Regions from separate parts of the Micrococcus sp. Alg238-R198 genome, predicted to be linked through region 2. Evidence: riboswitches for the same ligand, from Rfam matches in the RefSeq annotation. Region 2 holds a riboswitch; the other holds the start of a gene.
The links. A riboswitch is a leader RNA that binds a small molecule or an ion and turns the genes downstream of it on or off. The one in region 2 is predicted to bind thiamine pyrophosphate.

Region 1: it holds a riboswitch for thiamine pyrophosphate, as region 2 does, so the genes downstream of both, G6R13_RS03220 (thiamine ABC transporter substrate-binding protein) here and G6R13_RS01320 (FAD-dependent oxidoreductase) in region 2, are expected to answer to the same signal.

The regions. Positions count from the first base shown of each region.
Region 1 is NZ_UNRH01000002.1:256,626-271,709, reverse strand. Features, by position in the region: gene G6R13_RS03280 (MarR family transcriptional regulator) at 1-214, opposite strand, end outside; gene G6R13_RS03275 (hypothetical protein) at 347-733, shown strand; gene G6R13_RS03270 (acyl-CoA dehydrogenase family protein) at 743-1,945, opposite strand; gene G6R13_RS03265 (fatty acyl-CoA synthetase) at 1,942-3,543, opposite strand; gene G6R13_RS03260 (acetyl-CoA C-acetyltransferase) at 3,564-4,712, opposite strand; gene G6R13_RS03255 (DUF6480 family protein) at 4,971-5,225, shown strand; gene G6R13_RS03250 (hypothetical protein) at 5,364-5,759, opposite strand; gene G6R13_RS03245 (alanine/glycine:cation symporter family protein) at 5,950-7,392, opposite strand; gene G6R13_RS03240 (RNase H family protein) at 7,454-8,806, opposite strand; gene G6R13_RS03235 (TetR family transcriptional regulator) at 9,019-9,525, opposite strand; gene G6R13_RS03230 (ABC transporter ATP-binding protein) at 9,522-10,223, opposite strand; gene G6R13_RS03225 (iron ABC transporter permease) at 10,223-11,953, opposite strand; gene G6R13_RS03220 (thiamine ABC transporter substrate-binding protein) at 11,953-13,017, opposite strand; TPP riboswitch at 13,084-13,189, opposite strand; gene G6R13_RS03215 (AI-2E family transporter) at 13,236-14,522, shown strand; gene G6R13_RS03210 (agmatine deiminase family protein) at 14,488-15,084, opposite strand, start outside.
Region 2 is NZ_UNRH01000001.1:279,338-294,421, reverse strand. Features, by position in the region: gene thiD (bifunctional hydroxymethylpyrimidine kinase/phosphomethylpyrimidine kinase) at 1-585, shown strand, start outside; tRNA gene G6R13_RS01330 (tRNA-Arg) at 782-854, opposite strand; gene thiE (thiamine phosphate synthase) at 941-1,684, opposite strand; TPP riboswitch at 1,706-1,836, shown strand; gene G6R13_RS01320 (FAD-dependent oxidoreductase) at 1,830-2,999, shown strand; gene thiS (sulfur carrier protein ThiS) at 2,996-3,238, shown strand; gene G6R13_RS01310 (thiazole synthase) at 3,242-4,060, shown strand; gene moeB (molybdopterin-synthase adenylyltransferase MoeB) at 4,057-5,253, shown strand; gene argS (arginine--tRNA ligase) at 5,368-7,038, shown strand; gene lysA (diaminopimelate decarboxylase) at 7,047-8,519, shown strand; gene G6R13_RS01290 (homoserine dehydrogenase) at 8,691-10,013, shown strand; gene thrC (threonine synthase) at 10,017-11,129, shown strand; gene thrB (homoserine kinase) at 11,133-12,086, shown strand; gene rho (transcription termination factor Rho) at 12,407-14,497, shown strand; gene prfA (peptide chain release factor 1) at 14,613-15,084, shown strand, end outside.

The sequences.
Region 1 (15,084 bases), on a different contig from region 2:
CGGCCCGCAGCAGGTAACGCAGGGCTGACAGGTGGGTCTCTCCCATCCCCATGCTGTCCCGGGTGCGGGCGCGCATGCGCCGTTCGGCCTCCCGGTAGCGTCGCAGCAGGTTGAGCACGTCCACAGGTTCGATCTCACGGGCGCCGCGGGTGTACCAGTAGCCCGACGTCGGTTCGCCATCCGTGCTGGTCAGCGTGGTGTGCTCCTCACCCATGCGCTCTTGAACCTCCCTGTTCACGTCACCCCGAAAATTTGGTTAGTCTTCCTAACGCATAGTTAGACTAACATTTTCCAGGTCACGGCGATCTCTGTGAGGGGGCGCCCGGGCCGCGGCGAGAGGAATGTCATGACAGCAACGCTGGAGGCCCCCCAGGCCATGGGGCGGACCCTGTCCGCCGTCCCGCCCATACTCGAGTCCCCGGCGCCGCAGCCCGCCGCCTTCCGTGAGCGCTGCGCCCGCCTGGCCATGAGTGCCGCGCGGGCCGTCACCGTGTTCCCCGAGGTCGCTGAGGCCAGGTTCGCCATCACCGGCACCCCCTCCGCCCCCGCGCTGGAGGTGGACTGCATCCTGCGGGACGGAGAGGACACCGCGGCGGTCATCGAGACCATCGCGGTGCACCTCGTCGAGGACCTCGAGGAGCTGCTCGGCGCACGGTTCCACGAACGTCGGCTGGAGCTGGTCGTGGACCGCAGCCTGCCCCGGGTGGGCGTGGGGGTCGTCTCCGCGCCCTGAGGGAGGCGCTCACGCGAACGCGCTCATCCCGGTCAGGTCCCGGCCGAGGATCAACGCCTGCACGGACTCGGTGCCCTCGTAGGTGTGCAGCGCCTCGACGTCGGCGAAGTGCCGCATCACCCGGTGCTCGAGGAGGATGCCGTTGCCGCCGAGCATGTCGCGGGCGATCTGCGCCACCCGCCGCGCGCCCCGCGTGCAGGCGTACTTCAGCAGGGACGCCTGCTCGTCGCGCAGCCGCCCCGCCGCCTGCAGGCGGGCCACGGCCACGCAGCGGGTCTGCATCGCGGTCACCTCGTCCAGCATCTGCGCGAGCCGTTCCTGCACCATCTGGTGCGCCCCCAGCGGCTTGCCGAACTGCTCGCGCTGCCGGGCGTACGCGAGTGCGGCCTCGAACATGGCGGTCGCGTGGCCCAGCGCGGACCAGCCCACGTTCACGCGGGTGGCCACCAGCACGCGCGCGGCGTCCTTGAACGTCGCCACGCCCGGCAGCCGCGCGTCGTCGCCGACCCGCACGTCGGTCAGCGTGATCTCCGCCTGGTGGATGGCCCGCAGCGCGCCCTTGCCCGTGATCACCTCGGCCTCGTAGCCGGGCGTGGACTGCTCCACCACGAACCCCTTGACCTGGCCGTCCTCGGTGTCGCGCGCCCACACGATCGTGATGCCCCCGGCGGCCCCGTTGCCGATCCACTTCTTGGCGCCGTTCAGCACCCAGCCGCCGGCGCCGTCGGGCCGCGCGGACGTCTCGAGGGACACCGAGTCCGAACCGTGCAGCGGCTCCGTGAGCGCGAACCCGCCCGGCAGCGTGCCGCGCGCCACCGGCTCGAGGTACCGCTCCTTCTGCTCCGGGCTCGCGCAGTGCACCAGGGCGCGCAGCACGAGCCCGCCCTGCACCGCCGCCGCGGCCGCCATCGACCCGTCCGCGCGGGAGATCTCCATCGCCACCAGGCCCGCGGCCAACGGGGACATCACCGCGTGCCCCGGCACCTCCAGCCCGTCGGTGAGCAGGTCGAGCTCGCCCGCCCGCGCCACCAGGTCCAACGGGTACTCCGCCCGGTCCCAGTGCCCGTCGATCCGCTCGAGCACCTCCCGGCCGTAGGCACGGGCGCGGTCCCAGTGCGCGCGGTCCTCGTCCGTCGCCTCCCCGAACGCGTCCAGGTAGTCGACGTCCAGGGGCGTGACGACGTCGTAGGTCGGCTTCTGCGTGCGCGTCACCGGGCCTCCTGCGTCCGCTCGGCGCGCAGCGCGCGCTTGAGGAGCTTGCCCGACTGGTTCCGCGGCAGCTCCGCCACGAAGTCCACGCGCTTGGGCACCTTGAAGCCCGCCAGCCGCTCCTTCACGTGGGCGCGCACGGTCTCCGCGGTCAGCTCGGCGCCCTCCTTGAGCACGACGACGGCGGTCACCGCCTCGATCCAGCGCTCGTCCGGCAGGCCGATGACGGCGACCTCGGCCACCTCGTCGAGCTCGTAGATCGCGTCCTCGACCTCCCGCGGGGCGACCAGCACGCCGCCCGTGTTGATGACGTCCTTGATGCGGTCCACCACCTGGATGTAGCCGGCCGCGTCCTGGGTGACCTGGTCGCCGGAGCGGAACCAGCCGTCGTCGGTGAACGCGTCCGCGGTGGCGTCCGGGCGGTTCCAGTAGCCGGAGAGCAGCTGCGGCGAGCGGTACTGGATCTCGCCGGGCTCGCCGGGCGCGGCGGGGGCGCCGTCGGCCGTCATCACCCGCGCCTCCACGTGGAACACGGGGCGGCCGCATGAGGCCGGCCGCGCGTCGTGCTCCTCGGGGCGCAGCACGGTGCACAGGGGGCCCAGCTCGGACTGGCCGAAGCAGTTGTAGAAGCCGATGCCCGGCTGGCTCTGACGGAGGCGCTGCAGCACGGTCACCGGCATGATCGAGGCCCCGTACTGGGCCTTGTGCAGCGAGGAGAGGTCGCGCGTGGCCAGGTCCGGATGGTTCGCCAGCGGCACCCAGACGGTGGGCGCCAGGAACAGGGAGCCGATGTGCTCGGTCTCCACGAGCTCGAGCATCCGGGGGATGTCCGGGGCGGCGAGCAGTCGCACCGTGGCGCCGAGGCTCAGGTAGGGGAGCAGGAACACGTGCATCGCGGCCGAGTGGTACAGCGGCATGGCCACCAGGGGGCGGTCCTCGGCCGTGAAGTCCAGCGCGATGATCGAGGAGAGGTACTCCGCCACGAGCGCCCGGTGGGACATCATGGCGCCCTTGGGGGTGGAGGTGGTGCCGGAGGTGTAGAGCAGCTGGGCCAGGTCGGTGGCCGACACCTCCGCCTCCGGGGCGGCGGCGTCCAACGTCTCGTCCCGGGCGGTCTCCAGCACGGAGGGCTCGGCGTGGCCGGCGGGGAGCATGGTCCACACGTGCCGCAGAGCCGACGCGCGGCCCTCGGCCCGGACCTGGTCGACGCGCTCGAGCATGCCGGCGTCGGCCACCAGCAGCTCCGCGCCGGAGTCCTCGAGGGCGTGCGCGAGCTCGCCGCCCTTGAGCGCGAAGTTCACGGGCACGTGCACGTAGCCGGCCGTGACGCAGGCCAGGAAGAGCAGCGCGTAGGCGTCCGAGTTGGTGGCGTAGGCGGCCACCCGGGTGCCGGCCGGCAGGCCGGTGTCCTGGAGGCGGCGGGCCACGCGGTGCGCTCCGTCGCGGAGCTGGGCGTAGGTCCAGTCGCGGTCCTCGAAGCGCAGGGCGACGGCTTGCGGGGAGCGGGCGACCGCGCGTGCGAACACGCGGCCGATCGTGTCCTCCGGGGCGGGGGAGGGGTGGGCGGCGGTGTCGGTGGGGTGGGTGATCTGGCCTCGCATGGGAACCTCCGGGGGACGGGTCAGAGACGTTCGATCACGGTGACGTTGGCCTGGCCGCCGCCCTCGCACATGGTCTGCAGGCCGTAGCGGCCGCCGCTGCGCTCGAGCTCGTGCAGCAGCGAGGTCATCAGGCGGGCGCCGGTGGCGCCGATGGGGTGGCCCAGGGCGATCGCCCCGCCGTTGACGTTGACCTTCGCCGGGTCCGCGCCGGTCTCGGTCAGCCAGGCCAGCACGACGGCGGCGAACGCCTCGTTGATCTCCACGAGGTCCATGTCGTCGATGGTCAGGCCCATGCGGTCGAGCGCGTACGCCGTCGCCGGGATCGGGGCGGAGAGCATCATGACGGGGTCGGCGCCGCGGGCGGAGAGGTGGTGGATGCGGGCTCGCGGGGTGAGGCCGTGGCGGCGCACGGCCTCCTCGGAGGCGAGCAGGAGGGCGGCCGCGCCGTCGGACATCTGGGACGCGGTGGCCGCGGTGTGCAGCCCGCCGGGGACGATCGGGTCGAGCGAGGCGATCTTCGCGGCGTCCGGGGTGCGGGGGCCCTCGTCCGCGGTGAGGCCAGCGAGGGGCAGGATCTCGCGGTCGAAGCGACCGTCGGCCTGGGCGGCGAGCGCGCGCTCGTGGGAGCGCACCGCGAACTCCTCCAGGGTGTCCCGGTCCAGGTTCCAGTGCCGGGCCATCATCTCGGCCCCGCGGAATTGGGAGATCTCCTCGTCCCCGTAGCGGGCGGCCCAGGACTCGGAGCCGGTGAACGGGTCGGGGAAGCCGAGATCGCGGGCGGCCGTGTTGGACCGGGAGAGCGGGATCGCGGACATGGACTGCACGCCACCGGCGACGACGAGGTCCGCCGTCCCGCTCATGATGGCCTGCGCGGCGTAGTGGACCGCCTGCTGGCCGGAGCCGCACTGGCGTTCGACCGTGGTGCCGGGGACGTCCTCGGAGAGCCCGGCCGCGAGCCAGGCGTTGCGCGCCACGTCCATGGCCTGTGGGCCGAGCTGGTCGATGCAGCCGAGGATGACCTCGTCGTACTCGGCCGAGTCGATGTCCTGGCGGGCGACGAGCTCGCGCAGCGGCGCGGCCGCCAGATCGAGGGGATGTACGCCGGCGAGCCCCTTCCCTCGGCGACCCACGGGGGTGCGGACGGCGTCGATGATGTAGGCCTCGGGCATGGGGGCTCCTCCGGACGGCGGGGACGTGACGCCGATCACGCTATTGCTTGGACATCCAACGATCAAGAGTGTGACGGGATCCGTTGCGGCGGCCTGGAGGAGCGCCGTTTCGTCAACGAAAGCGGCTCGGGGCGCGCCGTTTCGGCCACGAAAGCGCTGGGGCGGGCGTCGCCTCGCCCTGGTCAGGACCCCCTGCCCCGGGCCTACCGTGAGGGCCAGCGGCACGCACCCGTGCCGCTGAGACGAGAGGAGCCGGCCATGGCCACCCCGCACACCCCCGACCCCCAGGACGCCCGGCGCGCACGCGAGGCGACGGACGAGACCTCCGGCGTCGCGTTCGACGGCGACACGCCCCCAGCCGAGGGCGCAGGCGTCGGCCCGAGCAACCCGGGCATGGACGTGGAGCAGACCGGCGAGCGCTCGGCCGGCAAGATCGTGCTCGGGCTGATCATCGCCCTCGTGGTCATCGGCGTCCTGGTGTTCATCCTGGGCCGCGTCGCCGGCCTCGGCTGAGCCGCGGCGCAGACGCCTCGAGCACGCCACCGGCCCATCGCGACCACGGGGCGGGCACCGATCCGTCGGTGCCCGCCCCGTGGTCGTGTCCGCTCCGCGGTGATGCCGCTCAGCTGCGACGCCGCGCCGTCGCAGCGGTCAGAAGCCGCCGCCCACGGTCCGGCGGCCACCCGCCGTGCGTCGGCCGGCGGCACCGGACCGGCCGCGGGAGGCGAGGGCCCCGCCGAGCAGCCCGCCCAGCAGGCCGGTGCCGAGGCCGCCCGTGGACCGGGCCGAGGGTCCGAAGCCGCCGCGGTACGCACCGGAGCTGCGCCCGCGCGTCGTGCCCCCGGCGCCGCGGCGCGAGAGCTCACGCAGCGCCAGACCGCCGAGCGTGCCCAGGAGGGCACCGCCCAGGCCGCTGGACCGGCGTCCCTGAGAGCGGGCCTGCCGGCCGAAGCCGGGGGACCGGCCGATGTGCGCACCGATGGTGGGTCGGCTGGAGCGGCGGCCACCGCCGCCGAGAGTGCGGGTGAGGCTGGAGAGGATGCCCATGGTGTCCTCCTCGGACGTCGTGCCGGCCACTCGTGCGTGGCCGGTCGGGTGCGCCTCAACCTAGGCGTCGACCCCCGCACGGTGTCCAGACCGGGCCTCCTCATGCATCGAGGCGGGATATCCACCCCACGGCCGCCCGCGGCAGCCAGATGGGGTCGATATCCCGCCTCGAAACGCGCGGGCGGGGGCGTCAGTCCTGGAGCGGGGAGGTCTTCGGCTCGTCCCGCCACAGGGCCACGTTCCGTGCCTCGGGCAGGTCGGAGAGGTGGAAGCCCGGATCCATGCCCGCCTTGAGCTTGCGCTCGTAGTCCCGGAGCAGCTTCACGGCCAGTCCGCCCAGCGGGATGATCGCCACGAGGTTGATGGTCGCCATGAGGGCCGCGAACGTGTCCGCGAGGTTCCACACCAGCGCCACGGAGCCGAGCGCGCCGCCGACCACGCACACCAGCACGAGCACGCGGAACACGGTGATGGCCGGACCCGCGTGGCGGCCGGCCAGGTACCGGATGTTGGCCTCGCCGTAGTAGGTGTTGCCCAGCACGGAGGACCAGGCCAGGAAGAAGATGATGACGGTCAGCGCCGGGCCGGCCCACGCGCCCACGGCCTGCTGGAGCGCACCCTGGGTCACCTGCATGCCGAGCGCCTCCCCGCGTCCGTAGGCCGGGTTGGAGAGCAGGATGACGAACGCGGTGGCCGAGCACACGATCAGGGTGTCGAAGTAGACGCCCAGGGACTGCACGAAGCCCTGCTTGGCCGGGTGGGAGACGGCCGCGGTGGCGGCGGCGTTCGGGGCGGAGCCCATGCCGGCCTCGTTGGAGAACATGCCGCGGCGCACGCCCTGCATCACCATCGTCATGCCGACGGCGGCGCCCGCGACCTCGCGCAGGCCGAAGGCGTGGCCCACGATCAGCGCGATCATGCCCGGGACCTCGGTGATGTTGACGACCATCACGATCAGGGCCAGGAAGATGTAGAACGTGGCCATCACGGGGACCAGCACGTTGGTCACGGCCGAGAGCCGGCGCACGCCGCCGAAGATCACGAGGCCGGTGAGGGCGGCCAGGCCCAGGCCCACGATCCACGCGGTGGTGGAGGACGCGCCCCAGTTGGCCTGCACGGACTCGGAGATCGAGTTGGACTGCACGGCGTTGAACACGAAGCCGTAGGTCACGGTGATGGCGACGGCGAACACGGCCGCCAGCCACTTCGCGCCCAGACCGTCGCGGATGTAGTACGCGGGCCCGCCGAAGTAGCCGTCCGCGCCCTTCTGCTTGTACAGCTGGGCCAGCGTGGACTCGACGAACGCGGTGGCGCCGCCGATGATCGCCAGCAGCCACATCCAGAACACGGCGCCCGGGCCGCCGATCACGATCGCGATCGCCACGCCGGCCACGTTGCCGGTGCCCACGCGCGAGGCCGCCGAGATGGTGAAGGCGCGGAACGGGCTCACGCCGTCGTTCTCGAATCCGGTCTGGGACTTGGCCGTCACCGACCGCAGCATCTCCGGGAGCATGCGCACCTGCACGCCCACGGTCCGGATGGTGAACCACACCCCGGCCACGAAGAGCAGCGCCATCACGACGTACCAGTACTTGTCGTTGAGGGCCGTGATGGCCGCTGTGATCTGTTCCACTGTCGCTTCCACAGCCCCACCTTAGAGGCTGGGGCGGAGGACGGGGAATCGGGGGCCGGGGTCAGCCGGCGGCGTCGTCCTCGACGCGGAGCTGGATCAGCTGCCCCATCCGCTCGGGCAGGTCCCCCTCGGGGGTGCCGACGCTGGCGTGGCGGGCGGCGGCCCGGGCGAGGTCGTCGGCGAGTTCGTTGCCGTGCACCCCCACGTGGCCCTTGACCCACGTGGTGTCCACCTGGACGTCCGCGGCCTGCGCCAGGTCGACGGCGGCCAGCAGGCGCCGCAGGGTGCGGCGGATGCGCTCGCCCCGGGCGCCGCCGAGGGTGAGCCGCTCGCGGCGGGCGGCGTTGAGCAGGGCCAGCGCGGCGCGCGAGTCCGAGTGGATGGTGACCCGGCCGCCGGGGGTGCCCGCCCACGCGCAGATCACGTGCCCCAGCACGAGCGCCTCGAGTTCCACCTCGAGCGGCATCGTGGCCCCGGCCACGGCCTGCACGGCCCACATGCTCGGCCCGGCGACGGCGGCCGCCCCGCCGATGCGGGAGCCGCGCAGCACGGAGCCGTCCACGTACACGTCCGTCACGTCAGCCTCGTCCGCGAACGTGAGGCTGTGGGTCACCCCGGGCAGGTTGCGGCGCAGGAAGCGGTCCGTGCGGCGGCGGGAGAGGAAGACGCCGGAGGAGCGGCGCAGCGCGTCCTCCTCCTCCTGGGCGGCCTCGATGGCCTCGAGCGGGATCCGGGCCGCGCCCGTCTGGGCGACCGTCTCCGGGTCCACGTCCGGCAGCAGGTAGCTGGAGCGCTGCGTGCCCACGGGGGACTCGTCGAGCCGGTAGGAGACCACGCGCGTGTCCACGGGGGCGAGGACCTCGAGCAGGGAGAGCAGCTCGGCGTCCCGGTCCGAGCGCAGCCGCACGATCACCGGGCGCTCCGGCGGCAGGTCGACGGTGACGGTGGACCAGAAGGCGCTCAGATGCGCCGTCCCGACCATCCCGGTGTAGACGTGGCCGCGGACGTCGTCGCCGAGCTCGCGCAGCTCGAGCTCGCGGGCCACGTAGACGATGCCCCCCGTCGTCGGATGCAGGTCCAGGCGGAGGGCGGGGCCGTGGTCCACGCCGGGCAGCATGGCCAGCGGGCTGGCCACCACGCGGACGCCGTCCCGGCGGATCCGGGTGCGCGGCGGGGAGGGGCGGGGGACGACGGGGCCGGTGCGCGTGAGGTCGACGCCGTTCCGGTCCCGCGGGGTGCCCCGAGGCCGGCGGGCACGGACCACGCGCAGCGGGCGGTGCTGCTCCTCCGCCTTGGCGCCCGGGCCACGGAAGTCCCAGCCCACGTCGACGAGCGCCGCGGGGTGTGCGGGCTCGACGTCGTGATGCAGCGTCCGGTCCACGACCGTCCGCGGGTGGTTGATCCGTGCTCCCATGGCTTCGCCGGCTGTGTCGAAGGGGACCGCGCCGGAACTGTGAGCCGGGTCCGGCGGGCCATGCTGGTCCTGCGGCGGTCGGGCGGGATCGCCGTGGACGAAGGGGACGACCCGTCCCGACCTGTTCTGCTCTGGGCGACCTTACCGAGCGCACCTGTGAGGAGGCAGGTCTCCTCTCCTCGGCCTCCCGCGCGGCCGCGTCGGACGAGGCGTCAGAGCGGGTCCGTGCGGTGCCGCTGCACGTCCGGGCCGGTCGGCACGCCGAGCGCCTGCGCCTGCGCGCGCTGCTGCCGCAGGGACACGGTGCCCAGCAGCAGCGCCAGGGCCCGCTCCCCGTCCTCCGGGGTGTCCGCCGCCTCGGTGAGCAGACGGTGCAGGCCGAGGCCGCCCAGCCCGAGCGCGAGGGCGGAGAGCACCACGTCCGCCCCGTCCCGGTGCCGCAGCAGGGCGGCCTCCGCGGCCTCGGCGCGGCCCGCCAGGTCCGTGACGCGGCGGGCGCGCACGGTCTCCTCCGCCTCGGCGACGATCCGGTCCGCCACCCGCGCCAGCAGCGACTGCTTGTCCGGCACGTGCCAGTACAGCGCGGAGGCCTGCACGCCCAGCACCGCGGCCACGCGCCGCATGGACAGGTCGCCCATGCCGAAGTCCTGCAGGATCCCGACGGCGGCGTCCACCACGTCCTGGGCGGTCAGCCGGGGGCGGGGTGCGGGCGGGGTCATGCCTGAGAGGCTACCGCCGGGCCGTCCTCCTCCGCCGCGATGCGTCCCCCCGCGCCCAGGCGCACGGTGCGGTCGGCCATCACCGCGGCCTCCGCGAGGTCGTGGGTGACGACGACGCCGGTCGTCCCCGCCGCCCGCAGCACCGTCCGGATGTCCTCGGCCAGGCGCCGGCGCAGGTCCGCGTCGAGCGCGGACAGCGGCTCGTCCAGCAGGAGCACCCGCGGGGCCGGGGCCAGCGACCGGGCCAGCGCCACGCGCTGGGCCTGCCCGCCGGAGAGCCGCTGCACAGGCCGGTCCGTGAGCTCGGTCAGGCCCACCAGGTCCAGCAGCTCGGCCACGCGTGCCCGCCGCCGGGCCCGGTCCCAGCCGGCGGACTCGAGGCCGTACGCCACGTTCCGGCCCACGGTCCGGTGCGGGAACAGCTGCCCGTCCTGGAACACCATCCCCACGCCCCGGCGGTGCGTCGGCACCGCGGCCACGTCCCGCCCGTCGAGCTCCACCGTGCCCGCCACGACGTCCTCGAGCCCGGCGATCCCGCGCAGGATCGTGGACTTGCCCGAGCCGGAGGCGCCCACGAGCGCCACGATCTCCCCGGCGGCCACGTCCAGGTCCGTCCCCCGCACGGGGGTGGAGCCGTCCGGGTAGCGGATCGCCACGTCCCGGAGCCGGAGGGAGGCCCCCGTCGTCGTCGGCGTCATCACAGACCTCCCGCCCCGGCCGGGCCCCGGGGGCGCAGCCGCTCGCACACCAGCATGATCCCGGCGCTCAGCACGGCCAGCACCGTGGCCGCCGCGAGCGCCATCCCGTAGTTGTCCGCGCCCGGCCGGCCCAGCAGCCGGGCGATCAGCACCGGCAGGGTGGGCGCGGACGGGCTCGCCAGGAAGCTCGTGGCCCCGAACTCGCCCAGGGACACCGCGAACGCGAAGCCCGCGGCCACACCCACGCCGCGCGCGAGGAACGGGCCGTCCACCGTGGCCAGCACCCGCCACGGGCCCGCCCCGAGGGTGCGCGCGGCCTCTCGCAGCCGCGGGTCCACCGCCGCGAGCACGGGCACGAGCGCCCGCACCGCGAGCGGCAGCGCCACCACCGCCTGGGCCAGTGGCACGAGCACGCCCGAGGCCGCCAGCTCCGGGAACGCGGCCCGCAGGGACACGACGAAGCCGAAGCCCACGGTCACCGCGGACACCCCGAGCGGCAGGAGCAGGGCGCCGTCGAGGGCCCGCTGGGCCACCAGCGCCGCGCGTGAACGGAAGGGCCGGGTCAGCAGCAGGGCCAGCGGCACGGCCACCACGAGCGTCACGAGCGTGGCGTCCACGGCCACCCGCAGGGACTGTTCGAGCGCCTGGGCCGGCGTCGACCCGCCCACGAACCCGCTGCCCGCGCTCGTGGACAGCAGCCGATAGTTGCCCAGCCCCCAGCCGTGGCGGGTGTGGAAGGAGCGCACCACGAGCGTCAGGATCGGCGCCACCACGAGCGCCACCACCGCGAGCATCACGGCCACCGGGACCGCGTCCGCGCGCGTGAGCCGGGCCGGCGGCGTCTCCCGCAGGCGCAGCGCCCGCTGGGTGCGCGCCGCCGTCACGCCGGAGACCACGACGGCGGCCAGCACCACCGCGAACTGCAGCACGGAGAACACCGCCGCGGTCCGCAGGTCCAGGTAGACGGAGGTCTGCACCCAGATCTCCGACTCGAGCGTGCCGTAGCCGGGCCGGCCGAGCGTCTGGACGATGCCGAACGCGGACGCGCAGAACAGGAACACCAGCGCCGCGCTCGCGGCGATCGCCGGGGCGAGCTGGGGCAGCGTCACGGTGCGGAACGCCCGCCACGGCGAGGCGCCCAGGGTGCGGGCGGCCTCGGTCTGGCGCGGGTCCAGCGCGTTCCACAGCGCGCCCACCTGGCGCACCACCACGGACACGTTGAAGAAGACCATGGCCAGCACGACGGCGGTGGTCGTCTGGTCCAGCCCGGTGAAGCCGAGCGGTCCGCCGGGGGCGAGCAGGGCGCGGAACGCGACGCCGACCACCACCGTGGGCAGCACGAACGGCACGAGCACGAGGGCGCGGAGCACGGCCCGCCCCGGGATGCGACGCCGGTGCAGCACGAACGCGGTCGGCAGGCCGAGCGCCACCGAGACCACCGTGCCGGCGGCGGCCATGCCGAGCGTCTGGCCGAGGATGCGCCACGTGCGCTCGCGGGCGAGGGTCTCCCCGAAGGCGGTGAGGTCCACGGCGCCGGTGAACGCGTCGGCGTCGCCGCCGATCCCGCGCCAGAGCATGGCCGCCACGGGCCACGCGAAGAAGACGAGCAGGAAGGCGACCGGCAGGACGGCGGCCACCAGCCACCACGGGCCGAGCCCGTCCCCCCGGCCGCGGGCCCGCCGGCGCGGCAGGTCCGTGCCGGGGGCCGCGACCTCGGTGAGCGCGGACATCAGCGCCGGGAGGCCTCGGACAGGGCGGTCCACTCCTTCAGCAGGTCCTCGCGGCGCTCGTCGATGCGGGCGGGGTCCGGGGTGATGGCGTCCTCGACGAGCGGCGCGTTCTGCGCCCACTCCTCGGGCAGCTGCACCGACTCGTCGATCGGGTACATGTACATCGACTCGGGCAGGGCGGACTGGACCTCCTCGGTGAGCATGAAGTCCACGAACGCCTGCGCGCCCTCGGGGTTCTTCGCGCCCTCGAGCACGCCGGCGTACTCGACCTGCGGGGTGCAGGAGTCCTCGATCACCTCGGTCTCGGGGGCGAACGCGGGGGAGGAGGAGTAGGAGAGCACCACCGGGAACCGACCCTTGCCCTCGCCGCCGGAGAAGTCCGAGTTGTAGGCGTCGGACCAGCTGTCGGCGACCTTGCCCCCGTTCTCCATCAGGCCCCGCCACCAGTCCTGCCAGCCGTCGTCGCCGTACTTCTCCGTGGTGGCCGCGAGCAGCGCCAGGCCGGGGGAGGAGGCCACGGGGGAGGTGGCGACCGTCAGCTTCGCGTACTCGGGGTCGTCGAGCTGGTCGATCGAGGTGGGGGCCTCGACGTCGTGGGCCTCGAACCATGCCGGATCCGTGTTGAAGCACACCTGGCCCTGGTCCACCGGGGTCATGCGGTCCTCCACCATCCGGTCCTGCGCGGAGGCGGGCAGGTCCTGCGGGGTGTATTCGGCGACGACGCCCTCGCGGACGAGGCGGTGCGCCGAGTGGTCCTCCACGCCGTAGACGCCGTCCACGGTGGGCTCGTCCTTGGCCAGCAGGAGCTGGTTCACCACGCTGCCGGCGTCGCCGGGGGCCGTGGTCTTCAGGGTGTAGCCGGACTCCTGCTCGAACTTCTGGACGAGCTCCTGGGGCAGGTTGAACGAGTCGTGCGTCATGATCGTCACCGTCGTCGGCTCGCCGCCGGCGCCGGCGGCGGACGACGACGCCCCGTCGCCGGACGAGCCGGACACCGAACAGCCGGTGAGGGCGAGGGCGGCCACTGAGAGGGCGGCGAGGGCGCGGTGCGGGGTGCGGGACATGGCGGTTCTCCTCTGGGACGGCGGAGGGGCCGGGACGAGGCCGCCACCGGAATCCCGGGACGACGTCGACCGGGAGACTCGACTTCCTTCGCCGGTGCGGACCGGAGCAGGTTCGAGGGTCTGCGGCGGACCGCACTCTCAGCGCCGCGCGGGCGCTCCCCTGTCGATGTGGACTGGTCCCGACCCTACCCCGTCCGGCCCGCGCATAGACTGCCCGCGTGAGCGCCGCACAGCCCGCGGGGGTGACCCCGCCGCCCGCCTCGTCCAGCCCCGCCTCCGACTGGGACATCCGCCGCCCCCACCGCATGTGGCCGCGCATGCTGGTGATCGTCCTGACGCTCGCGGGCCTGGTGCTGGTGGTGCAGTTCTTCCAGGGGATCGCCTCCATCGCGGCGCCCGTCTTCCTGGGGCTGAACCTCGTGATCGTGGCCTACCCCCTGCAGGCCTGGCTCATCCGCCGGGGCCTGCACCCCGTGCTCGGGGCCGCCACCACCGTCCTGCTGGTCGTCGCGGTGATGGCCGTGTTCGGGGGCATGATGGTGTGGTCCGGCCTCGAGCTGGTGGCGGAGCTGCCGAAGTACGCGGACCGCTTCCAGCAGATCGTCCTGGACGTCTCGCACTGGCTCAACGAGCGCGGCGTGACCCCGGACATGGTGTCCCAGCAGCTGGCCTCGATCGACATGAGTGCCGTCACCGGGACGGCCGTCAGCGCCGTCACGAAGATCGCCACGAACGTCTACGCGGTCTTCGGCCTGCTCGTCACCGTGATCATGGGCATGTTCTTCCTCGCGATGGACTCGATGGACGTCGAACGCCGCGTCCGCCTGCTCAGCACCGCCCGCCACGAGTTCGGCCACGCCCTGGTCGAGTTCGCCCAGGGCGTGCGCCGCTACTGGGTGGTCACCACGGTGTTCGGCCTGATCGTGGCGGTGCTGGACGTGATTGCCCTCATGCTGATCGGCGTGCCGCTCGCGCTCGTGTGGGGCGTGCTCAGCTTCCTCACCAACTACATCCCGAACATCGGCTTCATCATCGGCCTGCTGCCGCCGGCCGTCCTGGGCCTGGCGGCGGGCGGCTGGTCCGACTTCCTGTGGGTGGTGGTCAGCTACTCGGTGCTGAACTTCGTGCTGCAGTCCGTGATCCAGCCCAAGGTGGCCGGCGACGCGATCGGCGTGATCCCCACCGTCAGCTTCCTCTCCCTGCTCTTCTGGGCCTGGGTCCTCGGCCCGCTCGGCGCCATCCTCGCGCTGCCCTGCACGCTGCTGGCCAAGGCCGTGCTGATCGACGCCGACCCGAACGCCCGCTGGATCAACGCGCTCATCGCCTCGGACCTGAAGGGGATGGAGCGCCGTCAGTCCTCGCTCCTGGAACGGCTGCGCCCGGCGGCCTGGCGCTCGGACGCGCACGGGAAGGACGAGGACCGCGCCCCGACGGACGGCGGGGACGACGACGGCCCCGCGACCGACGAGGTCACGGGCGGGGCTGGAGCAGCACCAGGTCGTTGAGCGCGCCGGCCAGCCGCAGCAGCGGCGGGGCGGGGAACGACAGCTGGGGCAGCCCCGGGTGCAGTGCCGCGCACGCGGCGGCCGCGGCCTCCTCGCCCGCGGCGTCCTCGAACGCCGGCCGCAGCACCGCAGCGCCCAGCGGCAGCGTGTCCAGGAGGGAGCGGGGGCCCCGCTCGGCCGGGTCGTACTCGGCGGGCTGCGCCGCCCCGGTCACCGTGCGCACGCGCAGGGGCCGGCCGGCGGCGTCGTCGGCGCCCTGCAGGAAGCGCAGCGCCGCCGCGGCGTACGGGTGCTCGGGGTGGAACCGGTCGCCGCGCCAGTGCACGGCGGCCTCGCCGTCGCCCTGCAGGCGCACCCACGAGGCCAGGTGACCGGGCCCGCCCCACGGCCCGGTGTCCGGCCGCGGTGCCGGCGGCACCCACAGCACCCGGGTGATCCCCAGCAGGGCGGCGAACTCGGCGGCCACCTGGCCGGGGGTCCACGCGCCGTTGATCCGCCCGTCCAGCACGGGGTCCGCGGCCACCACGGCCGTCCCCTCGCCGTCGGTCACCCAGGCCCCGCG
Region 2 (15,084 bases):
GTGGAGCTCATGCGGGCCGTCGCCGGCTGGCTCGAGGAGACCCGGCCCGCCGTCGTCGTGCTGGATCCGGTCATGGTGGCCTCGAGCGGGGACGCCCTCACCGCGGTGGGCGACGACGACGGGCGCGCCGCGTGGGCCCGGCTGCTGCGGGTGGCGCACCTGGTGACACCCAACCTGCCCGAGCTGGCCCGGCTGACCGGGCGGGACGCGACGGACTGGGACGCCGCCCTCGACGCCGCGCGGGGCCTGGCCGCCGAGCACGACGTGACGGTCCTGCTCAAGGGCGGGCACCTGGACGAGGCCGCAGCGGCGGAGGTGCCGGACGCCGTCGTGCGCGTGGACGGGGCTGTGCACGAGGTGCGCGGCCCGCGCGTGACGACCCGCGCCTCGCACGGCACCGGCTGCACCCTCTCCTCGGCCCTGGCCACGCTGGCCGGGGCGGGCCTGAGCTGGGAGGACGCACTCGAGCGGGCCAAGCCGTGGCTGGCCGACGCGATGCGGGCGGGGGAGGCGCTCGCGGTCGGGGACGCCTCGCGGCCGACGTGGCACGGGCCCGTCGACCATGGTCATGCGCAGCGGGGCTGAGGGCGGGACCTCCGGGCTTCGACACGTTCGAGGCGGGAAATCCGGCGAATACGCACCTCGGGACGTCCCATGAGGTCGATTTCCCGCCTCGAATGCCGGTGACCCGGACCTCCCGCTCCGCTCGAGCGTCCGGGTCCGCAGAACGCAGAAGAGCCGGACCACCGTGTCGCCACGGGGGTCCGGCTCTGTTCGCTCGTGCCCCCGGCAGGATTCGAACCTGCGGCCTTCTGCTCCGGAGGCAGACGCTCTATCCCCTGAGCTACGGAGGCGGGGGTCGCGACGCGTCGAGCGCGTTGCGGACTCGTCGACTCTACACCATCAGGACGGCCCGTCCGTGACCTCCCCGCGGGGCGCGTCAGCCGGGCAGGCCCGCGCGCAGGGTCCGGGCCGCGGCCTCGGGGTCCTCGGCCTGCGTCACGGCGCGGACCACCACGATCCGTTCCGCCCCGGCCGCGCGGACCTCGGGCAGCCGGTCCGCGTCGACGCCGCCGATGGCGAACCACGGCCGCGCCCCCGCCGGGTCCTCCGCGTCCAGGCGTGCGGCGAGGGTCGGCAGTTCCAGTCCGACGGCGGCCCGGCCCGGCTTCGTGGGCGTCGCCCACACCGGCCCCGTGCAGAAGTAGTCCAGGCCGTCCTCCGCGCGGGCGCCGCGCACCTGCGCCTCGGTGTGGCACGAGCGGCCGAGCACCACGTCCGGGCCCAGCAGGGCGCGGCACTGCGCGGTGGTCAGGTCGGTCTGGCCCGTGTGGAACACGTCCACCCCGGCCAGGGCGGCGACGTCGGCGCGGTCGTTGGCGGCCGAGAGCGCCCCGTGCTCCCGGGCCAGCGGGACGAGCGTGGCGAACGCGGCCAGCTCGACCGCCACGTCCACGGCCTTGTCCCGCACCTGGATCACGTCTACTCCGCCGCGGAACGCCGCCGCGCAGAAGTCGGCGAACGCGGCCGTGTCGAGCGTGCCGTCCGGGCGCAGGAACCGCTGCAGGTCGGTGCAGACGTACAGCCGGGAGGCGGCGAGGCGGGCGCGGCGGCGCGCGCCGGGGCCGGTGCCGCCGTCGTCGCGGCCGGCCGCGGTCATCAGGAGCGGATCGGGGGAGTGCATGCGCCCACTGTGGCAGACTGGCCGCTGTTCCATGGGAGCCCGGGCCGCACACGCCGGGCTGAGAGGGCCGCAGGGGCGCACCGCGCCGGCGCGGCCGACCATCACCACTCGATGCGGGTCATGCCGCCGTGAGGAGGACCGGTCCGTGCACGTGGCCGTCGTCGGGGCCGGGATCATCGGCCTCACCGCCGCCGTGCGTCTGCGTGCCGCAGGCCACGCCGTCACCCTGATCGCCCCCGAGCTGGACGCCGCCGGGCGCCCGCACGCCGTGGCCGGGGCCACCCACGCCGCGGCGGGGATGCTCGCGCCGCTCGCCGAGACCCAGTTCAGCCAGGACGACCTCGCCCCGCTGCTGCAGGCCGGCTGGGAGGCCTACCCGGCCCTCGTGGACCTGCTCGCCGCCTTCACCGATGTGGAGACGGGCTTCCTCGCACAGGGCGCCTGGATCGTGGCCGCGGACCCCTCGGACGCCCGCGCCTGGGACCACGTGCTCGAGCACGCCTCGATCCTCGGTCGCCGGGTCGAGCCCGTCTCCGTCCGCGCGCTGCGCCGCGCCGAGCCCGCCCTGGCCCCGGGCCTGGCCGCCGGCTTCGACGCCCCGGACGACCATCAGGTGGACCCGCGACGGCTCGCCGCCGCCTGCGTCGCCGCCCTGCGCGCCGAGACCGGACCCGACGGCGGCCCGCTCCCGGTCGGCGCCGGACCCGCCGCCCGGTTCGTGGCCGGACGCGTCACCGCCGCCGGCCCGGAGGGCGAGGGGGTGCGCCTCACGCTGGCCGACGGGGGCGTCCTCACCGCCGACGGCGCGGTCCTCGCCGCGGGCCTGGGCCACCGCGGGATCGGCGGCGCGGCCACCGCCGTCGAGGTCCCGCTGCGCCCCGTCCACGGCGACGTGCTGCGTCTGCGGGTGCGCCCCGAGCAGCTGCTGCCGGGGGAGTCGCACCTGATCACCCGCACCGTCCGCGGCCTCGTCCACGGGCGCCAGGTCTACCTCGTGCCCCGCGCGGACGGCACCCTCGTGGTCGGCGCCTCGGCCCGCGAGGACGGCCTGGCCGGCACCTCCGCCGGGGCCGTGCTGGACCTGCTCGCCGACGCCGCCGCGATCCTGCCCGCCGTCCGCGAGTGCGAGCTGGTCGAGATCACCACCGCCGCCCGCCCCGGCACCCCCGACGACGCCCCGCGCGTGCTCGCCGTGCCCGAGGCTCCGGGCGCCGTCGTCGCCACCGGCTTCCACCGTCACGGGATCCTGCTCGCCCCCTGGGCGGCCGGGCGGATCCTCGAGCTGCTGCACGCCCGCCTGAAGGAGATCGCATGAGCACCCTCCCCCTGACCCTCAACGGAGAGCCCGCCGAGCTGGCCGTGGCCACCGTCCGCGACGTCGTCGCGCACGTCACCGGGCGCGCGATCGGCGAGGACGGCGCCGCCGCGGATGGGCGGCGGCTCGGCGTGGCCGTGGCGGTCGGCGGCGAGGTCGTGCCCCGGTCGGCCTGGGCCACCCGGGAGCTGGCCGCCGGGGACGAGGTCGACGTCGTCACCGCGGTGCAGGGGGGCTGAGCGATGGCCGAGCACCGCACCCCGCCCGCCGCCCCCGCGATCCCGCCGCTGCGGATCGGCGGCTACGACCTGGCCTCCCGGCTCATCATGGGCACGGGCGGCATCACCGACCTGACCGCCCTCGAGGGCGCCCTCGTCGCCTCCGGCACCACGCTCACCACCGTGGCGCTGCGCCGCTGGTCCGCGGACACCCGTGACGGCCTGGTCGCGCTGCTGGACCGCCTCGGCATCGACGTGCTGCCCAACACCGCCGGCTGCTACACCGCCCGGGACGCCGTGCTCACCGCCCGGCTCGGCCGGGAGGCGCTCGAGACCGACCTCGTGAAGGTCGAGGTCATCGCCGATGAGCGCACCCTGCTGCCCGACGTCGTCGAGACCCTCGAGGCCACCGAGCGGCTCGCCGCCGACGGCTTCACCGTCCTGGCCTACACCTCGGACGACCCCGCCATGGCGCTGCGCCTCGAGCAGGCCGGCGCCGCCGCCGTCATGCCGCTGGGCTCGCCGATCGGCTCGGGGCTGGGCATCCTCAACCGCGCACACCTGGAGCTGATCGTCTCCCGCGCCTCCGTGCCGATCGTGCTCGACGCCGGCGTGGGCACCGCCTCGGACGTCGCCCTGGCGATGGAGGCCGGCTGCGACGCCGTGCTCGCCGCCTCCGCCATCACCCGCGCCGCCGAGCCCGCCCGCATGGCCCACGCGTGCCGGCTCGCGCTCGAGGCGGGCTTCCGCGCCCGCCGTGCCGGGCGCATCCCGCGCCGCGAGCACGCCCTGGCCTCCTCGCCGATGGCCGGGCGGGTCACGGCCGAGGAGGACGAGCGGTGACCGCCGCCCTGGACCCCGCCGCCCGCGAGCCCCGCGACCTCACCGCACTGTCCGACACCCAGCTCGAGCGCTTCGCCCGCCACCTGAGCCTGGACGGCTTCGGCCCCGAGGCCCAGCTGGCGCTGCTGCGCTCCCGCGTCCTCGTGGTCGGCGCCGGCGGCCTCGGGGCGCCCGTGCTGACCTACCTCGCCGCCGCGGGCGTGGGGGAGGTCCACGTGATCGACGACGACATGGTGGACCGCTCCAACCTGCACCGCCAGGTGATCCACGCCGAGGCGGACCTCGGCCGTCCCAAGACCGCCTCCGCCGCCGCGACGATGCGCGGCCTGCACCCCGAGGTGCGCGTGGTCGAGCACCGCGAACGCCTGACCGCGGCCAACGCGCTCGAACGGGTCGGCGGCGTGGACCTCGTGCTCGACGGCACGGACAACTACGCGACCCGCTACCTCGTGGCCGACGCGTGCGAGATCGCCGGCGTGCCCGTGGTGTGGGGCGCGATCCTGCGGTTCGCGGGGCAGGTGAGCGTGTTCGCCCCGGGCGGGCCGCTGTACCGGGACGTGTTCCCGGAGCGGCCCGAACCCGGCGAGGTGCCCTCGTGCGCGCAGGCCGGAGTGCTCGGGGTGCTGCCCGGGATCATCGGCTCCCTCATGGCGGCCGAGGCGATCAAGCTGCTCTCCGGGGTGGGTGAGCCCCTGGTCGGGCGGCTGCTCTCCGTGGACGCCCTGACGATGCGCTTCCGTGAGCTGCGGCTCGTGCCCGACCCCGAGCGGACCCCCGTGACGGACCTGTCCGCCCACGCGGACCAGGCCCCCCGCCCGGACGACGCCGGCGCCCCCGGCTCGGCGGAGGCGTGCGGCGCCGCGGGCGGGGAGATCGCCCCCGCCGCGCTGGCCGCCCTGCTCGCCGACCCCGCCCGGGCCGCGTCCCTCACCCTGCTCGACGTCCGCGAGGACTGGGAGCGGCGCCTGCGCCGCGTCGAGGCCCCCGCGGCGGTGGCCGATCGACACGTCCCGCTCGAGGCCGTCCTCGCGGAGCCGGCGGCCCACGCGCCCGGGCAGGACCGCGTCCTGGTGGTCTACTGCGCCGCCGGAGCCCGCTCGGCCCGGGCGCGGGACGCCGTCGTCGGGGCCGACCCGGGCGCCGGCGGGCGCGTCCTGTCCCTCGCCGGCGGCCTCGCCGCCTGGCCCGCCTGACCCCCACCCCGACGAACCCTGCGAGATGGCCCCCACCGCGGGCCGGAGGGGGCCATCTCGCAGGGTTCGTTCGCACGCGCACGGGCGCGGCGGCCCTTCCGTAGACTTGCGCGGGTGAAGCCCGAAGACCTCTCCGCCCTGCTGTCCGCTGTCCTCACCGACGCCGTCGATGCCGGTGACCTCCCCGCCGCGCTGCGGGAGGAGATCACCCCCGCGCGCGTGAAGGTGGAGCGACCCCGCAGCCGCGAGCACGGCGACTGGGCCACCAACGTCGCCCTCCAGCTGGGCAAGAAGGCCGGGATGACCCCGCGCGACCTCGCCGGGCTCGTGGCCGAGCGCCTGACCGGGAAGCCGGGCATCGCCGCCGTCGACGTCGCCGGCCCCGGCTTCCTCAACGTCACCCTGGACGCGGCCGCGGCCGGCGCCCTGGCCCGCGAGATCGTCGAGGCCGGCCCGGAGTACGGCCGCAACGACGCCCTGGCCGGGCACACCGTGAACATGGAGTTCGTCTCCGCCAACCCCACCGGCCCGCTGCACATCGGCCACACCCGCTGGGCCGCGCTGGGCGACGCGATCGCCCGCCTGCTGCGCGCCTCGGGCGCGGACGTCACCGCCGAGTACTACGTCAACGACGCCGGCAACCAGATGAACGTGTTCGCCGACTCGGTCCTCGCCCGCCTGCACGGCCGTGACGTCCCCGCGGGCGGCTACCCGGGCGCGTACGTGCAGGAGCTGGCCGACGCCGTCGCCCTCGAGCACCCGGACGTGCGCGAGCTGACGGACGAGGCCGCCCGCCCGGTGGTCCGCGAGGCCGCGTACCGGCTCCAGATGCAGGACATCAAGGACACGCTCGCCGCCTTCGACGTGCACTTCGACGTGTTCACCTCGGAGCAGACGCTCCACGACTCCGGCGCGATCGAACAGGCCGTGCAGCGGCTGCGCGAACAGGGCCACATCGAGGACCGCGAGGGCGCCGTGTGGCTCAAGACCACCGACTTCGGCGACGACAAGGACCGCGTGCTCATCCGCGCCAACGGCGAGCCCACCTACTTCGCCGCCGACGCCGCCTACTACCTCCACAAGCGCGACCGCGGCTTCGAGGAGAAGGTGTACCTGCTCGGCGCCGACCACCACGGCTACGTGAACCGCCTCAAGGCGATCGCCGCCGCCGCCGGCGACGACCCGGCGACGAACATCGAGATCCTCATCGGCCAGCTCATCTCGGTCAACGGCGCGAAGCTCTCCAAGCGCGCCGGCAACATCATCGAGCTCAAGGACCTCGTGGAGTGGCTCGGCCGCGACGCCCTGCGCTACGACCTGGCCCGCTACCCCGCGGACTCGCCCCTGACGATCGACCCCGAGCTGCTGCGCTCCGCCACGAACGACAACCCCGTCTACTACGTGCAGTACGCCCACGCCCGCGCCTCGGGCGCGGCGCGCACCGCGCAGGCCCACGGCGTGGACCGCTCCGAGTTCGACGCCGCCCTGCTCACCCACGCCACCGAGTCGGAGCTGCTGGCCCAGCTGGCGGAGTTCCCGGCCGTCGTCGGCGCGGCGGCGCGCCTGCGCGAGCCGCACCGCGTGGCCCGCCACCTCGAGGTGATCGCCGGGGCCTACCACTCGTGGTACGCCGCCTGCCGCATCGTGCCCATGCCCACCGACGACGGGACGCCGCGTCCCGTCGAGACCCTCAACCGCACCCGCCTGTGGCTCAACGACGCCACCGCCCAGGTGCTGGCCAACGGCCTCGGCCTGCTCGGCGTGACCGCCCCGGAGAAGATGTGAGCGCCCGGATGACGACGCCGCAGCCCGCCCCCGCCTCCCCGCTCGCCCCCGCCTGGCTCCCCGCGCCGGGGGACCCGGACGCGCTCGTGCCCGGCCTGTGGGCCGCCGGCGTGGACCGCGCCGCCGACGGCGAGCTCACCGTCCAGGGCCTGCGCGCGAGCGCGCTCGCCGCGGAGTTCGGCACGCCGCTGCTCGTGGTGGACGAGGACGACTTCCGCGCCCGCGCCCGCGCGTTCCGCGAGGGCTTCGACGCCGCGTTCGCCGACCTGTGCGGGGGAGCGGACGTCTACTACGCCGGCAAGTCCATGCTCACCCTCTCCACCGCCCGCTGGGCGGCCGAGGAGGGCCTGCGCGTGGACACCGCCTCCGGCGGCGAGCTGGCGATCGCGCTGGCCGCCGGCGTCGACCCGGCCCACATCGGCCTGCACGGCAACAACAAGTCGGACGCCGAGCTGCGCACCGCCCTCGAGGCGGGCGTGGGCCGGATCATCGTGGACTCGCTCGACGAGCTCACCCACCTGGCCGCGCTCGCGGCCGAGGCCGGCCGCCGCGCCCCCGTGATGCTCCGGCTGACCCCGGGCGTGCACGCGCACACCCACGACTTCATCGCCACCGCGCACGAGGACCAGAAGTTCGGCCTCTCCCTGGCCCCGGCCTCCACCGACCGGGACGGCAACGTGGCCGGCCGCTCGCCGGCCGCCGTCGCCGTGGCCGCGGCCCTGGCGGCCGAGTCGATCGACCTGCTGGGCGTGCACTGCCACATCGGGTCCCAGATCTTCGAGGCCGAGGGCTTCGGGCTGGCGGCCGGACGCGTGCTCGAGTTCCTCGCCGAGGTCAAGGCTGAGCATGGGGTGGAGCTGGCCGAGCTCGACCTCGGCGGCGGCCACGGCATCGCCTACACGGCCGTGGACGAGCCGCGCCCGGCCGCGGAGATCGCCGACGCCCTCGCCGACGACGTCCAGAAGACCGTCGAGCGCCTCGGCCTGAGGTGCCCGCGGGTCTCGCTCGAGCCGGGGCGGGCCATCTCGGGCCCCGCGGGGCTGACCCTCTACACGGTCGGGGTGACCAAGACCGTGGACGCGGACACCCCCGACGGCGGCACCGCGGCCCGCCGCTACGTCGCCGTGGACGGCGGCATGTCCGACAACCCGCGTCCCGTGCTCTACGACGCCGACTACACCGCCGTCTCCGCGCGCCGCACCTCGGAGGCCGAGCCGGTGCTCTCCCGCGTGGTGGGCAAGCACTGCGAGTCCGGCGACATCCTGGTCCGCGACGTGTACCTGCCGGCCGACCTGGGCCGCGGCGACCTGCTGGCCGTGCCGGCCACGGGCGCGTACACGCACGTGATGTCCTCGAACTACAACGCGCTGGCCCGCCCGGCCGTCGTCGCGGTCTCCGGCGGGCAGGCGCGGGTGATCATCCGTCGCGAGACGCAGGAGGACCTGTTCGCCCGCGAGGCCGATCCGCGCCTCGCCCGCTGAGGACGCGGGCGCGGCGCACCCGGCCGCCGGCCTCGAGCCCGGGTGGGTCCGTCCCGCTCTGCGGACACCGAGTGTCGCGCGGTGGGACGGGCCGGGGCGCCGCGCTAGATTCGAGGCCAGCCGGGCCGCGCGGTCGCGCGGGCCCGACCCCACCCTGGATCACGGAGGACCATGCCCCAGCACACCGACGCCCCCACCGCACTCAAGGTCGCCCTACTGGGCGGCGGGACCGTGGGGTCCCAGACCGCCCGGATCCTCACCGAGGACGCCGACATCCTGCGGGACCGCGTGGGCGCCGACCTCGAGCTCACGGGCATCGCGGTGCGGGACACGGGCGCGACGCGCGACTGGCAGGCGGGCCCGGCGCTCTACACGACCGACGCCGAGGCGCTCGTGGACGGCGCGGACGTCGTCATCGAGCTGATGGGCGGCATCGAGCCGGCCCGCACCCTGATCCTGCGCGCCCTGGCCGCCGGCACGTCCGTGGTGACGGGCAACAAGGCGCTGCTGGCCCAGCACGGCGAGGAGCTGTACGCCGCGGCCGCCGCCACCGGCGCGCAGCTCAGCTTCGAGGCCGCCGTCGCCGGCGCCATCCCGATCCTGCGCCCGCTGCGCGACTCCCTGGGCGGCGACCGCGTCACCCGCGTGATGGGCATCGCCAACGGCACCACCAACTTCATCCTCGACCGGATGGACTCCGAGGGGGCGGACTTCGACGACGCCCTCGCCGAGGCCCAGCGGCTCGGCTACGCCGAGGCCGACCCGACCGCCGACGTCGAGGGCCACGACGCCGCCGCGAAGGCCGCGATCCTGGCGACCATCGCGTTCGGGGCGCCGTACACCCTGGACCAGGTGGCCGTCGCGGGCATCACCGCGATCACGGCCGAGGACAACGCCGCCGCCGCGGAGGCGGGCTACGTCATCAAGCTGCTGGCGATCGCCGAGCGCGGCCGCGCCGCCGACGGCGCCGAGGGCGCGGTCCTGCGCGTGCACCCCACCCTGCTGCCGCGGGAGCACCCGCTGGCCTCCGTGCGCGGGGCGTTCAACGCCGTCTTCGTGGAGGCCGACAACGCCGGCGAGCTCATGTTCTACGGTCCCGGCGCCGGCGGCGCCCCCACCGCCTCCGCGGTGATGGGCGACGTCGTCTCGATCGCCCAGCGCATCGTGCGCGGCGGCCCGGCGCGCCTGCGCACCCCCGTCACCGCCCTGCCCGCCCTGGACCCGGCCGAGGCCCACACCTCCTTCATGGTCGTGCTGCGCGCGGCGGACCAGCCCGGTGTGCTGCGCCGCGTCGCCGGGGTGTTCGAGGAGCACGGCGTCTCCATCGAGACGCTGCGTCAGGTCCCATCTGAGCGCGAGGACGCCCCCGGCGCGTCCCTGCGGCTGATCACCCACCGTGCGCGGCAGCGCGACCTCGACGCCACCGTCGGGGCGCTCGCCGCCCTGGACGTCGTCCACGAGGTCGCGTCCGTCCTCCGAGTCGAAGGGAACTGACCCATGGCCCACCAGTGGCGCGGCGTCGTCCGCGAGTACGCCGACCGCCTGCCCGTCACCGAGGACACGCGCGTGATCACCCTCGGCGAGGGCGGCACCCCGCTCATCCACGCCCCCCACCTCTCCGAGCTGGTGCAGGGCACCGTGCACGTGAAGTTCGAGGGCATGAACCCGACCGGCTCCTTCAAGGACCGCGGCATGACCATGGCGATCACCGCCGCCGTCGCTGACGGCGCGAAGGCCGTCGTCTGCGCGTCCACCGGCAACACGTCCGCCTCGGCGGCGGCCTACGCCGCGCAGGCCGGGATCACGTGCGCCGTGCTCGTGCCCGAGGGGAAGATCTCGATGGGCAAGATGTCCCAGGCCGTGGCCCACGGCGCGGAGATCCTCCAGGTGCAGGGCAACTTCGACGACTGCCTCGAGGTGGCCCGCAAGCTGGCCGAGAACTACCCCGTGTTCCTCGTGAACTCCGTCAACCCGGCCCGCATCGAGGGGCAGAAGACCGGCGCGTTCGAGGTCGTGGACACCCTCGGCGACGCCCCGGACTACCACCTGCTGCCCGTGGGCAACGCGGGCAACATCACCGCGTACTGGAAGGGCTACCGCGAGTACGCCGCCCCCTACGTGAACCCGCACGAGGGCGCCTCGGACGCCGAGCTGCCCGCGGTGGCCACGAAGACCCCCGTGATGTGGGGCTTCCAGGCCGCGGGCGCCGCCCCGATCGTCCAGGGCCACCCCGTGACCGACCCGGACACGATCGCCACCGCCATCCGGATCGGCAACCCGGCCTCGTGGGAGCAGGCCGAGGCCGCCCGCGACGAGTCCGGCGGGATGATCGACTCCGTCACGGACGAGGAGATCCTCGAGGCCCATCGCTGGCTCTCCGCGAAGGAGGGCGTGTTCGTCGAGCCCGCCTCCGCCGCCGGCGTCGCCGGGCTGCTCAAGCACCACGCCGCCGGGAACGTGCCGGCCGGCAAGAGCTGGGTCATCACCGTCACCGGCCACGGCCTCAAGGACCCGCAGTGGGCCCTGCGCGGCGCCGACGGCGCCGACGTGACCCCGCGCTCGGTGCCGTTCGACGTGGTCACCGTCGCCCAGGCCCTCGGCCTGAGCTGAGCCATGGCCGCACCGCAGCCGCTGGCGCCCGGGACCGCCGCGTCCGTCTCCGTCCCCGCCACCTCCGCCAACCTCGGCCCCGGCTTCGACTCGATGGGCCTGGCCCTGGAGCTGCGCGACGAGGTGACGCTCACGGTCGTGGCGGGCCCTGACGTCGCGGAGGTCGAGGGGGAGGGGGAGGCCACCCTGCCGCGGGACGGCGCGCACCTGATCCTGCGCCTGGCGCACGAGCACCTGCGGGACCGCGGGTTCACCGCGCCGGGGCTGCACCTGCGCGCCGTGAACCGGATCCCGCACGCCCGCGGGCTCGGCTCGTCCGCGGCCGCCGTCGTCGCGGCCTACGCCGCGGCCGAGGCCCTGCTGCCGGCCGCCCTGCGCCGGGCGCCCGCGGACCTGCTCGAGGCGGCCACCCGCTTCGAGGGGCACCCGGACAACGTCGCCCCCGCACTCGTGGGTGGGGCCACCGTCTCCTGGATCCGTGACGACGTCCCCGGCCCGGCCACGGCGCGGCTGCGGCTGCACGAGCGCGTGGTGCCGGTGGTCGCGATCCCGGACACCGAGCTGTCCACCCACGTCGCCCGGGGCGTGCTGCCCGCCGAGGTGCCCCACGCCGTGGCGGCTGCCCAGGCCGGCCGTGCCGCGCTGCTCGTCCACGCCCTGGCGGAGGACCCCACGCTGCTGCCGGCCGCCACGCGCGACTGGCTGCACCAGGAGCCGCGCGCCGTGGCCATGCCGGACAGCGCCGCGCTCGTCGCGGGGCTGCGTGAGCGCGGCCATGCCGCCGTCGTCTCCGGCGCGGGCCCCACGGTGCTCGCGCTGTGCGACGGCGTCCAGGCGGCTGAACACGCCGCGGAGGCGGCGCGTGCTCTGACGGCGGACGGGGCGGCCGCCTGGCGCGTGCTGGTGCCGTCCGTGGCCGTGGACGGTGTTAGGGTGGAATCACTCCACCACGGCTGACCCCACCGCCTCGCGCGGCCCGGGTCTCTGGTGCCCGGGCCTGTGACGGCCGGACGCACCGTGCGCCGTCGGCCGGAACCCCGCCGCGATCCATCCCGTGCTGCGCACGGCCGGTGAGCGGGACCCCCTCCGGCTCGGTCGAGTCCGGACGCCTCCGCCCCGTCACGCAGCGACTGCGCACGATCAGGGGAGGCGCCACTGATGAGTTCACACCATGAAACCCGGTTTTCTGGGGCGCCGCTGCGCGGCCCGACCGGATGCACACCGCAGCCCGACGCGCCACGCGCCGCCGGGCCGCATTCGAGGGAGAAGGAACCTTCGTGACCGAATCCACGGAACAGACCACGCCGACGAACGGCGGTGGCCTGGCCTCGCTCAAGCTCGCCCAGCTCCAGGCCCTGGCCTCCCAGCTCGGCATCGCCGGCGGCTCACGCATGCGCAAGGCCGACCTGGTGACCGCGATCTCCGACCACCAGCGCGGCGGCTCCGTGGCGGACCGCGACGCCGCCGAGCGCGCGGCCCAGGCCCCCGCCGTCGAGGCCGCCCCGGCCGCCCCGCCCTCAGAGGACGCCGCCCCGGCCGCCGAGCGCCCGGCCCGCCGCCGCTCGCGCCGCGCCGACGCCGACACCTCCGCTCCGGCCGCCGCCCAGGACGGGCAGCCCCAGGCCGAGGCCCGCGAGGCCCAGACCGAGCAGGCCCCCCGGGAGACCGCCTCGGACCAGGATCGGTCCGGGGGGTCCGAGACCCGCGACGAGGGCGAGGACCGCCCGCAGTCCGAGCGCCGCTCCCGCGGCCGCCGCCGCGCCGGCGACGACGACGCCCAGCAGGGTCAGGACCGTCGCTCCGACGGCGCCAAGGGCGAGGACGGCGCCGACGCGGACCGCCGCGGCGACCGGGAGGACCGTGACGACAACGGGCGCGAGAACGGCCGCGGCCGCAACGGGCGGGACCGCGAGAACGGCCGCGACCGCGAGAACGGCCGCGAGAACAACCGGGACCGTGAGAACGGCCGCGAGAACAACCGGGACCGTGAGAACGGCCGCGACGGCTCGCGCGAGCAGCGCGGCGACAAGTCCGAGGACGGCGGCCGGGGCGACGGCGGACGCGGGGACCGCAGCCGCCGCGACGACCGCGACGACGAGGGCGGCCGCAACCGCCGCAACCGTCGCAACCGCAACGAGCGCGGCCGCAACCGTCGTGGCCGCGGCGGCCCCGAGGTCGACGAGACCGAGCTGACCGAGGACGACGTCCTGCAGCCCGTGGCCGGCATCCTCGACGTGCTGGACAACTACGCGTTCGTCCGCACCTCCGGCTACCTGCCGGGCCCGAACGACGTCTACGTCTCCCTGGCCATGGTGAAGAAGTACGGTCTGCGCAAGGGCGACGCCGTCGTCGGCGCGATCCGCGCCCCGCGCGACGGTGAGAAGCAGCAGCACCACGGCGGCGGCTCCAACCGTCAGAAGTTCAACGCCCTGGTGAAGATCTCCTCGGTCAACGGTCAGCCCGCCGTCGAGCACCCGCAGCGCGTGGAGTTCGGCAAGCTCGTGCCGCTGTACCCGCAGGAGCGCCTGCGCCTGGAGACCGATCCCAAGCTGATCGGCCCCCGCGTGATCGATCTGGTCAGCCCCATCGGCAAGGGCCAGCGCGGCCTCATCGTCTCCCCGCCCAAGGCCGGCAAGACGATGATCCTGCAGTCGATCGCCAACGCGATCAAGACGAACAACCCCGAGGTCCACCTCATGATGGTGCTCGTGGACGAGCGCCCCGAGGAGGTCACCGACATGCAGCGGTCGGTGGACGGCGAGGTCATCGCCTCCACGTTCGACCGCCCGGCGGACGACCACACCACCCTCGCCGAGCTGGCCATCGAGCGTGCCAAGCGCCTCGTGGAGATGGGCCGCGACGTCGTCGTGCTGCTCGACTCCATGACTCGCCTGGGCCGCGCCTACAACCTGGCCGCCCCGGCCTCGGGCCGCATCCTCTCCGGCGGTGTGGACTCCTCGGCGCTGTACCCGCCGAAGAAGTTCTTCGGCGCCGCCCGCAACATCGAGAACGGCGGCTCGCTGACCATCCTGGCCACCGCGCTGGTCGAGACCGGCTCGCGCATGGACGAGGTGATCTTCGAGGAGTTCAAGGGCACCGGCAACATGGAGCTGCGCCTGTCCCGTCACCTCGCGGAGCGCCGCATCTTCCCGGCGGTGGACGTCAACGCGTCCGGCACCCGCCGCGAGGAGGCCCTGCTCTCGCAGGAGGAGGTCAAGATCATGTGGAAGCTGCGCCGGGTGCTCTCCGGCCTCGAGCAGCAGCAGGCCCTCGACCTGCTCACCAACAAGATCAAGGACACCGCGTCCAACGCCGAGTTCCTCATGCTGGTCTCCAAGACCACGCTGGGGTCCAAGGGCGACGACTGACCGTCCCGTCGCACGGCCCCGTCCCGCCCGGGGGAGCTCGTCTCCGCCGGACGGGGCGGGGCCGTCCACGTCGGACAGCCCGGCCCGCTGAGGCCGGAGGAGGAGAGGCACGCACGTGTTCGATTCGGACCAGCGGCGCGAGGCCGTGGATCGGCTCCTGGCGGAGCATCGCGAGCTGACGGCGCGCCTGTCCGACCCGGCGGTGCACCAGGACCCGGCGCTCGCCCGGCGGCTGAACCGGCGGTTCGCCGAGCTCGGCGCCGTGGTGACGGCCCACCGCGCCTGGTCGGCGGCCGCGGAGGAGCTGGCCGACGCGCGGGAGCTGGCCGCGGCCGGCGACGACGACGCGGCGGCCTTCGCGGCCGAGGTGCCCGGTCTGGAGGCGGCCGAGGCGGAGGCCGCCGAACGGCTGCGCCGGCTGCTGATCCCGCGCGACCCCGACGACGCCCGCGACGTGATCCTCGAGATCAAGGGCGGCGAGGGCGGCGAGGAGGCGGCCCTGTTCGCCGGCGACCTGTTGCGCATGTACCTGCGCTACGCCGAGTCCCGGGGCTGGAAGACGGAGGTCCTCTCCGCCACGCACTCCG